DNA from 3 places in the Flintibacter hominis genome. Region 3 is predicted to be linked to each of the others. Evidence: predicted binding sites of a transcription regulator. Region 3 holds the regulator's gene; each other region holds the start of a gene.

Region 1 (4,297 bases), on a different contig from region 3:
GCCGAAAGCGGCATCTACTATTTTTCCCCCGCGCAAAACCGACGCATCTCCGCCGTCCGACTACCTCGCGGCGCCGGGGCCATTCGACAGTTCCCTCTGGGGGAGCGCCAGGATGTGAATTATAGAAATTGAAAACCGCGCCCCCACAAGGTTAATACCTCGCAGGGGCGCTCTTTTTACGCGGCGATTACCATTTTTTCAATTGGAATCCCTCGCTCATACATCCTGACATAGATGTTCACACACTGTCGGTAGCAGGCGAAACACCGTTGGATTGTATTGGGATCGCTGTATGATTTCCAGAATCCACAGCAAGTAAAATTTTGTCCCCGGTTTTCGATGAAGCCTACCACATCCCTGAGGGGATAACCTAGAAATACACCAATCTCATGTGGAAAATCCGATTGGGCCGACAGGCGCTCCGCCAGCTGGTCCAGCATTTGCTCTGTCCCGCTCCCCCTGTACCCCATCCCCACCAGAAAACCGCGGCGATCCGTCGCTCCTAGGGACTGCTCTAGCTGGCTGCCGCGGTACACATACACCAAGGCGGAGCCGGCCTCTCTCCGCTCCAGCAGTATACGGACAGACAGGCCGAGGACCTCCAGGCGCTGGTCCCAAAACCGCACCTTCTTCCGCACGTTCTCTAAGTCCTCCGCCGTAATACAGAACAGGCTGCCCGGCTTCAGGCCCGCCAGAGTAGGGGCGCACTGTCTAACTAGCATTTCTTCAAATGTCCGATCCATGGGGCGTCTCCTTTCACAGGCAACTCGATAGTAGTTTTCCCCCGAACGGGTCAGATATCCGCTCGGAGGAATCTGTAAGGGAAAGCGGGGAGGGATCTAAATAAGCAGAACAGCGGGGTCCAGTCCTACCAGGCAGCCAGCTTTCTGCCCAGCTCCTGGCACTTCTCCTGGGCACTTGCATCAGGAGTCTCGTTGGCAATCAATCCATTTTCGTCGTAGAGATTGGCGCCATGCTCGTCACACCGCTTGCACCAATCCCGCATCCACTGTCCATCACCCCAACCATAAGATCCAAACAGGGCAATTCTCTTACCGTTCAGGAAGCTTTCTATCCCAGAGAACATGGGATCAAATTCCATCTCCTCCAACACCTCAGCCCCCATAGCGGGACAGCCAAAGGCCACTACGTTGAACTCAGAGAGACGGGCGGTGGAAAAATCGGCCGGCCCCATCAGCGTCACCTCAGCTCCGGCCTCTTTTGCCCCTTCCGCAATACAGTTGGCCATGACCTCTGTGTTCCCGGTGCCGCTCCAATAGACGATTGCTAATTTGTTCATACTTATGCTCGCTCCTTTACTTGAGGCATTCAGACAATGGTTTGTTCTCCGCAGTTAGATATAACTAACCTCCGTTTAAAAAAATAAGGTCCACCCGTTTCGTGGTTAGTTTATACTAACTTCTTCTAAAGAATAACATAGTATATCTGATCTGTCAATCCCCTTTTCTGAAAAATTTACTTCTCCCCAGAACTGTTGACGACACGCTGAAAAATGACCATATTAGCCATGCATCCTTCTCCGCTCATAGAGCGTTTCTGTTTTGAGCAGAAGTTAGTTCTTTCTAATTTGTTGCTAAATCTCTTACGCATTTTTTGAGATACAAACAAATAGGAGAGGATTTTATGGTAAAAATCATACTGGGAATCGAAGTATGGCCCGCTCTATGTATGAGGCCCATATTAATGAGGCCAACTGTAAGGCCTGCCCCATCAAAAACCATCGGAAAGGCCTGACAGATGTCATCGCCGAGGAGTCCCTGAATGATGATACCCTTTGGAATGCTGTGGCGCATGCTGGGTACCGCCTGCTGTCTATGCAGAGCGAGCCATATCAAAAAAAGGGGGTGTTTTCGCAAAAGTCGCCAGCCACTGTCTTCCAACTTTTTCCGAGTCTGCCCTAGGCCCTTGCCCAGCAATTCCCAATTTAAATATTTTTCTCCGGCCATATGCGGAAGCAGATCTGTCCATCCCCCTCCGGTCTCTCCATTCTCGAATATTATATGAACGAATTGTATTTCTTTTATGAATTTTAGCACTCACCTCTTGACAGTGCTAAAGTTGGGATCATAATAGGCTTGAACCTTGAGAGAGGGGGCACATGATCCCCTCCCAAAAAGTTCCTCCAGCTCTCTCCAAGGGCCGAGCAAAGTATTCGTTATTTGAATGGAGGAATGAATTATGTCTAACAACAAGTATTTGGCCGAGCGTCTGTTTGATGACTTTTGGGGGGATGGATTTCCCACCGCTCCGATGTGGACTGGTCACGACCCTCTGTATGGCAAGCACGTTAAGAATCTGATGAAGACCGACGTACGGGAAACAGAGAATTCCTATGAGTTGGACATCGATCTGCCTGGCTTCCAGAAAGAGGAAATGACTGTGGAACTTCGAGACGGCTATCTGTCCATCCGTGCCGCAAAGGGACTTGACAAGGAGGAAAAGGACAAAAAAGGCACTTATATTCGTCAGGAGCGTTATACCGGCGCATGCAGCCGCAGCTTCTACGTTGGTGATGTGGAGCCTGAGGAGGTGTCCGCTAAGTATGAAGACGGTATCCTGAAGCTGACGTTGCCCAAGAAGGAAACAAAGGAGCTCCCCCAGCACAACCGGATTGCGATTCAGTGATTCGCGCGCTTCTTAAACTTCCATTTTTCTCTTGTACCTCTCAATACAATATCTAAAAACCCTCTGCCCATTTGAAAATGGGCAGAGGGTTTTTAGATTATGAAAAAGAACACAAGGCTTTCCTCTGGCAGAATCCGCTTTTCGTCCTTTTTTCCAAAAAGGACATATGAAATGGACAATCAAACCTTAATCTGGAATGTTAAGATATATGACGGCACAGGGGGCCAGCCGATTGCCGGATGCCCCCCTCCGTTTCCGGCCACTCTCTGCCTGCCCGTTCCGCACTATTCAAAGATGTCCCGGGACAACTGCAACGGCTGTTCGCAGCGGTTGTCGATATCCATTCCATTATCAGAGAAAACTCTGCCCTGGAAATCCGGTGCGATCTCCGTGGGAACCTTGTCCAGTTGCGCCGCAGTCCCGTTATTCCGGAACAGGTTGTATGGATTGGGAAAACTCACTTCGCCACCGCCATCGCTTTCATAATTTGTAACAGGCCGGAAGATCTATTTCTTCACTGCCGATTCTCTGGCGAACCTTTTTGGAGAGAAACAGTAAAGGAACGCTCAATGCGTTCCTCAGCACGTTAAGAAAAACTGGTCTGTATGCCATTGGCGAGATCGGGCTTTGTCCCTCCGCGCAGGGATGCCGCCGGGCTGCTTTCCCAGGTGGTCTCTGACTGCTGCGAGAGGATGAGCCTCCTCATCACTTCACCTTGAGTTCATCCAGTGGAACACAGTCTTTGGGGACAACCGGCTCATCGTCTCGCTCATTGGCCGACTCATCCACTACTCCCATATCATGATCTTCTCTGGAGAGAGCTACCGCTTCATCCAGTCTACGAGCCGTCAGACGAGTGGCGCGTGGTAAGAGCAGACTATAGGATAAGATCGCCAGTAACTGCGCATTGCAAGGCTTGTGTTCCAATATTCTGCCTGCTAATTGTTCCAGATGGGACCGGCCTTCCTCCCATATGACGTTGCCTGCTGTGCGGATGTTTCTTTCTACAGCTTTCCAATTTGTCCGATACCTCTTTGCTACATCCGGATATACCCATTTTGTTACCAGCATCAGACGGTCCGGATGTTCCGCGCACAACTGTACTGCATAGGCAGTATAGAAGAAGCCTGTATAGTTGGCGGTGACACCAAGACGGTATAGCAGTTCATAGATCTCCATGACCTTCCTCCTCTGCAATGTCTTCCTCTGGTGGGTACGGAACTTTTTTAATCACTTCCGGGCAGTCTTTCTCTATCCCGTCTATAATTTTATCAATGGTATCTGCGGTTGGATTACCTTGTTCCGTGCGATACAGATAAAGATTGGACAGTGATATGTCAAAATCTAATGCTATTTCAGTATAAGTTTTTCCTGTAATTTCCTGATATGCTTGCAGGAGTTCAGAAATATAGCGTCTGACTCTTTTCGCCACAAAAATCTCTCCTCTCGATAATTATGGCAGAAATAGACGCTATGTGACAACTTATATATCGGAATTTTTATCCTCCGGCCATCTTCTTGAAAACGTGGAATTACTACTGAAGTACAAGAAGGGGATCTTCTCTGACCTGATGTTCCCATCCCGGAGCAAGCCGGAGCAGCCCATCGATCCGGGCTATGCGCGAAAGAGGCTCCAGATCATCCTGGAGAG
Region 2 (4,297 bases), on a different contig from region 3:
TCACCGAGGATGCGGTGGCCTATCTGGAGGATAAGGCTCCCCGCCATGTTCTCAACCAGTGGACCTATCACGCCAGGATGTATAACGCCGCCCGGTATGTGTGCACCCAGCCGGATATGGAGCTCATCCAGCTGGTATCCTTTGGCTGCGGCATCGACGCTATCACCGGCGACGAGATGCGCTCCATCCTGGAGGACGGCGGCAAGCTGTACACCCAGTTGAAGATCGACGACATCAGCAACCTGGGCGCCGTCAAGATCCGCATTCGGAGCCTGATGGCCGCTATTGAAGCCAGAAAACAGAGTTGAGTATTTCTAGGTGTAAAGCTTGGAGATATTGTGTTCGTTGAAGGCGAACAGGTTTTGAATCACCCGGCGGAGCCGGACACTGAATCCCCGCTCTCCACTCTTTTCAGAAAGGGACTTTTTATGGCAAAATTAGTTTATGACGAAACTGGCCGTCTGCTGTTCACCAAGGAGATGAAGGAGGAGTATACCCTCCTGATGCCCCAGATGCTCCCCGTCCACTTCGGCATGATGCAGAAGCTGCTGGAGTGTGAGGGCTACAAGGTGGATATGCTCACCACCAACCACCGGGGCATTGTGGATGAAGGCCTGAAATATGTCCATAACGACACCTGCTATCCCGCTCTGCTGGTCATCGGCCAGCTCATCGACGCGGTGAAGCACGGCGGCTATGACCCCCACAAGGTGGGCCTGCTCATCACCCAGACTGGCGGCGGCTGCCGGGCCAGCAACTATATCCACCTGCTGCGCAAGGCTCTGGAGAAAGCGGACATGGGCTATATTCCTGTGGTTTCCGTCAATCTGTCCGGCCTGGAGAAGAACCCCGGCTTTTCCTTGACCCTCCCCTTCATTCGCAAGGCGGTCTTTGCCATGATGTATGGAGACATCATCGTCAACGTGGCCAATCAGGTCCGCCCTTATGAAGTAGAGCAGGGAAAGACCGACGCCATGATCGCCCACTGGTCTCAGAAGCTGGTAGACGGCTTCCAGAGTGGGAAGGGCATGAGCCGAGGGCAGATGCGGGCTCTCTTTGACCAGATCTGCGCCGACTTCGCCTCCATCCCTGTCCAGGGTGAACCCAAGATTCGTGTGGGCGTGGTTGGGGAAATCTATGTGAAGTTCGCCCCCCTGGGCAACAACAATTTGGAGCAGTTCCTGCTCTCCGAAGGCGTGGAGCCCGTAGTCCCCGGCCTGACCGATTTCATTATTTTCAAGATTTACAACCGGGTGGCCGATGTGGATCTGTACGGCGGGAAGTGGATCAAGAAGGCCGCCTGCCGGGCCTTCATGTCCTATATCGAGGGCTGTCAGAAGGATATGATCGCCGCTCTGAAGAAGTCCGGCCGCTTCCGTGCCCCCGGCACCTTCCAGGAGCTCCACTCCCTGGTCCATGGCTATCTGGGCGACGGCAACAAGATGGGCGAGGGCTGGCTCCTCACCGCCGAGATGTTGGAGCTCATCCACTCCGGCACCAACAATATCGTGTGTACCCAGCCCTTTGGCTGCCTGCCCAACCACATCGTGGGCAAGGGTATGATCCGCAAGCTGAAGGACGAGTACCCCTACTCCAACGTGGTGGCCATCGACTACGACCCAGGCGCCACCAAGATCAACCAGGAGAACCGCATCAAGCTGATGCTGGCCAACGCCAAGGGCCTGACTCATCAGGAGTCCCCCGCGCCCAGAGCGCCCCAGCCTGAAGTGGCTCCCAAGCTGGCTCATGCCCACAGTTAAGCTTTCCCTCTCAACAAAAAAGGACCCGGTACAGTGGTGTACCGGGTCCTCTTTTCTTTTTTCTCACAGCCCATTGACGATAAAATTGGGCCGCTTCCCCTCCAGCACCAGCTGGGCCGAGGTCCACATATTGGTGTGGGCCCGGTGGAAGGAGCCGCCGGTATTGCCGCCCAGATGGGGCGAGTAGATGGCCCGATCCGCGACCTCTAGAGGGAGGTCCACCAGGGGGTGGTCAGCGGGAGTGGGCTCCGGTTCAAAGACATCCATAGCGATGGCACCCAGTCGGCCGTCGATGAGGGCCTGCCGGACGGCCAGGCTGTCCACCAACAGGCCACGAGAGGTGTTCACTAAAATGGCTCCCGGCTTGAACTTGTCTAGCAGAGCCTTGTCCACCATATGAGTGGTCTCCGGGGTAACTGCACAATGGAGAGATACAATGTCGCACCGGGACACCAGCTCCTCCAGTGGGAGATATTCCACGTTCAGCTCTTCCTCTACCTGGGGTAGACGGCGGTGGGCGGTGTAGTAGTACATCTTGCAGCCGAAGGGAGCCAGCAGCCTGGCTGTGGCGGTACCGATGTCCCCCAGCCCTACCAAGCCCACAGTGGATAGACCCAGCTCCGGAGAGTTGGAGGCCATGACCGCCTCCTTCATCTCGCGTTGACGGCCTGCCCGAAGGGCGTTGTGGCCAGTAATACCGTGACGTAGAGCCATGAGCATGAGCATCACCGTATGCTCCGCCACTGAAGCGGCGTTGCAGCCTTTATTGTTGCACACAAAAATGTTCCTGGCCCTGGCCGCCTCCAGATCAATCCGGTTGTAGGCCACCCCCTCCGATTGGATCAGCTTCAGACCGGGCATCAGGTCCATCAGTTCTCCCGTCACGTCCACGATGGGGTCGGTGAACAGGATCTGGGCATCAGCGTTTTCCCGCGCCGCCTGTTGTGGGGACTGGTCCAGAGAACAGTAGGCCGTTTCAAAGGGCAGCTGTGCAACAAACTCCGGCATATAGGCCTCATAGCGTGCCTTCGGCCCTAAGATCAATACTTTCATGATTCATCCTCCCGGTCATTGATAAATTTTTTCCTCTGGGAAAGAATATAAATATTGTAGCACACTTTTTTTGTTGGTACAACACTCCAATATTAGCACTCAAATAATAAGAGTGCTAATATTTACAATTTATACACAAAGTGTGCAAGAACTGTTCACATTTGGACGATATACTAGGACCAAAGTTAAGTGAGGCAGGAAGGGCCGCTGAGATCGGACCCCCACCTCAGAAAGGAGTTTCTTATGATGTACAGTATGATCCCCTTTGGCCGCTATCACGGCGGTCTAGACACGATTTTTGATGACCTGGAGCGCAGCTTCTTCCCTCCCGCAAACCGCCAGCCCACCGCCTTTCGGACCGATATCCGGGATGAGGGTGACCACTTCCTTTTGGAAGCTGAACTGCCTGGCTTCCAAAAGGAGGATATCCATTTGGAGCTGAAGGAAGGCATCCTGACCATCTCTGCCCAGCACGAGGAAAAGCAGGAGAAGCGGGACGACCAGGGCCAATACCTGTGTCGGGAGCGCCGGGTCGGCTCTTTTGTCCGCTCCTTTGATGCCTCTGGCATTCAGGAGGACGCTATCCGAGCCTCCTATGAGAACGGAGTGTTGACGTTGATTCTGCCTAAGATGGCTGAGATACAGCCTCAAAGCAGAAGGATTGCCATTCAGTGACCAGAAGGAAGGGCAGGCTTCAGAGCCTGCCCTTTTTTGGGGGTGCCGGTGTATACGCCAGCCAGCGAGCGTCAAATTTTTTCTTGCAAAATATCTCAGGTTGGTGTATTTTTGTTTTAGCAAACAATTCAGTCAAGTGCTAATTTATGACAATCTTGAAACCAAAGTTAAAGGAGGTTTCTTTTCATGAATATGGATCGATTTACTCAAAAATCCCTGGCCGCCATCCAGGGGGCCAGGGACATCTCCCAGGAATACGGCAATCAGCAGATCGAGCAGCCCCACCTGTTGCTGGCCCTGGTCAGTGACAACGAGGGGTTCATTCCCCAGCTGCTCGCCGCTATGGGCATGACTGTTCCCAGCTTTGAGGCGGCAGTGAAGGGGGAGGTCCAGAAACTGCCTAAAGTGTCCGGGTCCGGCCGGGAAGCGGACAAGGTCTATGTGTCCCAGGATGTGGACAGGGCCCTCCGCGGCGCGGAGCAAGAGGCCCAGGCCATGAAGGACGAGTACATCTCAGTGGAACACATCTTCCTCGGTCTGCTGGCACAGCCTGACAGTGCCTTAAAGGAGTTATTCCGCACCTACCATGTGGACAGGGAGAAGGTGATGCAGGCTCTGGCCAGCGTCCGCGGCAACCAACGGGTGACCTCGGACAACCCGGAGGATACCTATAACGCCCTGAAGAAATACGGCACCGACTTGGTGGAGCGGGCCCGCCAGAACAAGCTGGACCCGGTCATCGGCCGGGACGATGAAATCCGGAATGTCATCCGCATCCTTTCCCGTAAGAGCAAGAACAACCCTGTGCT
Region 3 (4,297 bases):
GGATCTATGGGATGGCCCTGTGGCTGGTGATGGCAGTATCGTCTCTGTGCTCGGTCATTCTGCTGATCTGTCCGGTAGAATTTCTCAGCCTCTTTGGCAACGACCGGGCGGTGGTGGAGCTGGCAGCCCAATATGGCCGGCTGGCGGGGCTGTCCTATGTATTCAACGCCTTTTCAATGACTTATATTGCAGCCTTCCGCAGTATGGAGCATCCCCAACTGGGAATGTACATTCTGGCTACCTCTATGGCAGTGAATACCTTTTTGAACTGGGTATTTATTTTCGGAAATCTGGGAGCGCCCGCACTGGGAGTTCAAGGGGCGGCTCTGGCCACCCTCATCGCACGCGTTTTAGAGGTTGTCATCGTGGCCTGTCACATGGCTAGGAATCGGATCTTCCGGGTGCGGTGGAGACTGGTCCTGCGGCCAGGAAAGCGGCTGGCCCGTCAATTTCTGATGTGCAGTGGGCCAGTGGTGCTGAATGAAACCCTGTGGGGGCTAGGTACCTCTATGTATCCCACAGTCATGGGACATATGGCGGGCAGCACGGAGATACTGGCCGCCTATACGCTAGCAGGAAATGTAGAGAAAATATGTAAGGTAGTTTCCATGGGACTTGCCTCTACCGCGGCGATTATCATTGGCCGGGAGATCGGTGCCGGACATAAGGACAGGGTATATGGAGTGGGACTCGCCCTGAACACCTTGGCCGCCGTAGGAGGCGCGGCGCTGGGATTGGCCCTGTGGCTGGTACTGGTTTTCCTGGCGCCTACCTATGTGTTCCCGCTGTTTAAGCTCTCGGCGGGAGCGGCGGCTGCGGCCACTATGATGATTACTCTCCAGGCGGTCATCATGCCGCTGAAGGATTTTAACAGCGTGAATATTGTGGGAGTCCTCCGGGGAGGGGGAGATGTGCGGGCCACTACGCTCATTGACATTCTCCCGCTCTGGCTGGTGGCAGTACCTATGGCCGCTATATGTGGGCTGGTGTTGAAGACGGGGATCTTTTGGGTCTACCTGTCCCTGGGGGTAGAGCAGTTTTGTAAGTGCGTCGGGGGAGTGTGGAGATTAAGGAGCGGCAAGTGGATTCGAGACTTGACCCGCTCTGGAGCACTGGAATAAGGAGGAACAGGACATGAAAGTTGCCGTATTAATGGAAAATACTGCCCAGGAGGGATGCGGTCTGGTGCCGGAGCACGGCCTGTCCCTGTATATCGAATATCGGGGGAAGAGGCTGCTGCTGGATGGGGGCGCCTCAGGACGGTTTGCCGACAACGCCCAGAAGCTTGGGGTGGACCTGGCGGATGTGGACCTGGGGGTGCTGTCCCACGGCCACTATGACCACGCCGACGGCCTGCGCCGGTTCTTCCAGCTCAACCAGAGAGCCAAGGTCTATGTCCGCCCCCAGGCCGGAGGGCCCTACTTCTCCATGACAGAGGAGGGACCCAAATTTATTGGCGTCCACCGGGATATCTGGGAGGGGGCCAGAGAGCGGCTTGTCCCAGTACCGGGACCTATGGAGCTGCTGGAGGGTGGGTGGCTGCTGCCCGACGGTCCAAAGGACCCGGCCTTTATGGGAAAGGCGTCTAACCTGGTCTGCAAGCGAGGGGAGGATGACTTTGTCCCGGACGATTTCAGCCACGAGCAGTCCCTGGTGCTGGAGGGGGAGCGGGGACTGGTGGTCTTCAACTCCTGCAGCCATGGGGGCATCGTCAACATCGTGCGGGGCGTGCTGGACCAGCTGCCCGGAAAGCGGGTGCACGCCGTGGTGGGCGGACTGCATATGTATGCCAAGGGGGGGACTGGCATGAACTGCTCGCCGGAGTATGTACAGTCGGTGGCTGACGCGCTGAAGGCCCTGGGGGTGGAGCGAATCCTGACCGGCCACTGCACCGGACAGCCAGCCCTGGAGCGGCTGACGGAATACTTCGGTCCCGGCTGTCAGGGACTGTATACCGGCCAGGTGTTTACCCTATAAAAAAGAAACATGACCGCCTGTCTATGGACAGACGGTCATGTTGTTTTCTCCTCTAAGGTGGAGAGATATTGGAGCAGAATCGTTTCCACCAGGTTGGAGAGCGAGCGGTTCTCCAGCTGGGCCTGGGCGCGGAGGCGTTCTACCATGTCCTCATGAAAACGAAAGCTGTAATTCTTTTTTTCGATTCCCATAAAATCACCTCATATCTAGTGTAATACATTAGAAACATTTGTCAAGAGCCGGAGCTCTTAGCAGCAAAAGATAGAAGATGCAAAAAATTGGCGGGATTCATTTGTTTACAACAAATTCATAAAGTGCCTATTGACAATTCTGCCCCCCGGTGGTACATTATCTTTAGCACTCAGGAGTATTGAGTGCTAACAAAATGATCAAAGCGCAAGCAGGCCGGCATAAGGATATAAGACGAAGGGTCCGCGGAGCGGAGCTGTCTTGAGTCGGAACGGCCGGAAGCGCATGCCGAGATAAAAGGAACAGGGGGGTGGAAACATGGAGCTGACGGATAGAAAAAGACGGATTCTTCGGGCCATCATTGAAACCTATATCGCCACCGCCGAGCCTGTGGGCTCGAAAATGGTAGCGGAGCGGGCCGGACTGGATGTGTCCAGCGCCACCATCCGGAACGAGATGGCTGATTTGACTGATATGGGCCTTTTGGAGCAGCCCCATACCTCCGCCGGACGGGTACCCTCCGCCGCGGGCTACCGGCTGTATGTCAATGAGTTGATGGGTCATCAGCAGCTGACCATGCAGGAGACTCAGCGTATCAACGAGGCGCTGAACCTGAAGATGGAGGAGCTGGATCGAGTGATCGACCGGGCGGGAAAGGTCCTATCCCAGTTCAGCGACTATCCTGTATTTACCATGGCCGCCCCCGCGGAGCGGATCACCGTCAAACGCTATGACCTGCTGAAAGTGGAAGAAAACGCCTTTATCGCCGTGGTCATGACGGACAACTCCATCGTTAAAAATAAACTCATCCATATCCCTGAGGAGGTTTCTGACACCCAGCTCCAACTGCTCTCCGCGGTTCTGAACAGTTCCTTCGTGGGACTGACCCAGGAGGAGATGGAACAGACCTTGGACAAGATGGAGACCCGCACCGCTCCAGGCGCCTTTGAGCTGATTGCCCTGGTGGTGGACTTCGCGGTGGAGATCCTGTCGGAACAGAGCAGCCAAAAGGTCCGAACTACCGGAATCACTCACTTGCTGGAACACCCGGAATACCGAAGCCTGGACAAGGCTAAACCTCTGATGAACTATCTGGCCGAGGAGAAGGATGTGGCCCGGCTGCCTGTGACAATGACCGGCGGCCAGAACATGAACATCCTGATCGGGCCGGAAAATGTCAGTGACGCGCTGAAGGACACCAGTGTGGTCATGGCCAGCTACGACATTGGAGAAAATATGAAGGGCGTCATCGGAGTGGTTGGACCCACCCGGATGGACTACGCCAAGGTCACCGCCCGCCTGTCCTATTTTGCCGACAGCCTGACCCGGATGTTCGGCAAGGGAGAGTTACCCCCGGCAGAGAAAACAGATACACAGGAGCCATAAGCAGGAAAGGAGCGCCGCATCGTGAGCGATAAAAATAAAAAGAAGCAGGCCCAGCCTGAGCAGTGTCAGGAGGATATTCGGAAGGAAGAGGCTGTGGAGCCTGAGGAAGAGGCTGTTCGCACGGAACAGGAGGAGAAAGGGGGGCCCCAGGAGGCCGGCGAGGCCGCCCAGGAGGACCAGAAATCAGGGGAGGCACCCAAGGAGGAGCCCTCCGGAGAGGGGACCGCACCCCTCGACGACCGCTTTCTCCGCCTGGCCGCGGAGTACGACAACTACCGAAAGCGGACCGCCAAGGAGAAGGAGTCCATCTGGAACGACGCCAAGGCGGATACCGCCGCCGCGTTTCTTCCCGTCTATGATAACCTGGAGCGGGCCTTGAAGCAGGACACCGCCGACGAAGCCTACAAAAAAGGGGTGGAGATGACGATGAACCAGCTGAAGGAGATCCTTTCCAAGCTGGGCATCACTGAGATTCCCGCCCTGGGCCAGCCCTTTGATCCGAATCTCCATAACGCCGTTATGCACGTGGAGGATGAGAGCTTGGGCGAGAACGTAGTGGCCGCCGTGTTCCAGGCCGGCTTCCAGTGCGGCGAGAAGGTCATCCGCTTCGCCATGGTGCAGGTGGCCAATTAGGGGAACGGAACCGAGGTGTGCGGCTTATTTTCAAAAGCCGATGGGATTAAAGGAGGAAAACAGTGAAAAGAAATCAGCCCTGCAAGCAGTGCTGTAAAGCGAAAACCTGTGA

The links. Region 3 encodes HrcA, which represses chaperone genes, less so after heat shock. Its sites were predicted from a motif close to TGTTAGCACTCNNNNNNNNNGAGTGCTAACA; they were not measured.
Region 1: H8S11_RS07940 (Hsp20/alpha crystallin family protein) is a predicted target of HrcA. The motif match lies at 2,049-2,079, and genes of this name have one in related genera.
Region 2: H8S11_RS08330 (Hsp20/alpha crystallin family protein) is a predicted target of HrcA. The motif match lies at 2,904-2,934, and genes of this name have one in related genera.

The regions. Positions count from the first base shown of each region.
Region 1 covers NZ_JACOPO010000004.1:183,654-187,950, forward strand. Annotated here, with positions in the region: gene H8S11_RS07920 (linear amide C-N hydrolase) at 1-132, shown strand, start outside; gene H8S11_RS07925 (DUF3793 family protein) at 177-743, opposite strand; gene H8S11_RS07930 (flavodoxin) at 869-1,300, opposite strand; gene H8S11_RS07935 (hypothetical protein) at 1,584-1,967, opposite strand; gene H8S11_RS07940 (Hsp20/alpha crystallin family protein) at 2,200-2,646, shown strand; gene H8S11_RS14240 (hypothetical protein) at 3,418-3,516, shown strand; partial or broken gene H8S11_RS14245 (sporulation initiation factor Spo0A C-terminal domain-containing protein) at 3,589-3,825, opposite strand; gene H8S11_RS07950 (hypothetical protein) at 3,812-4,078, opposite strand; gene H8S11_RS07955 (hypothetical protein) at 4,173-4,297, shown strand, end outside.
Region 2 covers NZ_JACOPO010000004.1:269,478-273,774, forward strand. Annotated here, with positions in the region: gene H8S11_RS08315 (acyl-CoA dehydratase activase) at 1-308, shown strand, start outside; gene H8S11_RS08320 (2-hydroxyacyl-CoA dehydratase) at 429-1,760, shown strand; gene H8S11_RS08325 (2-hydroxyacid dehydrogenase) at 1,824-2,813, opposite strand; gene H8S11_RS08330 (Hsp20/alpha crystallin family protein) at 3,057-3,488, shown strand; gene clpB (ATP-dependent chaperone ClpB) at 3,675-4,297, shown strand, end outside.
Region 3 covers NZ_JACOPO010000007.1:22,830-27,126, reverse strand. Annotated here, with positions in the region: gene H8S11_RS10650 (MATE family efflux transporter) at 1-1,121, shown strand, start outside; gene H8S11_RS10645 (MBL fold metallo-hydrolase) at 1,135-1,977, shown strand; gene H8S11_RS10640 (hypothetical protein) at 2,013-2,168, opposite strand; gene hrcA (heat-inducible transcriptional repressor HrcA) at 2,485-3,552, shown strand; gene grpE (nucleotide exchange factor GrpE) at 3,574-4,185, shown strand; gene H8S11_RS10625 (hypothetical protein) at 4,248-4,297, shown strand, end outside.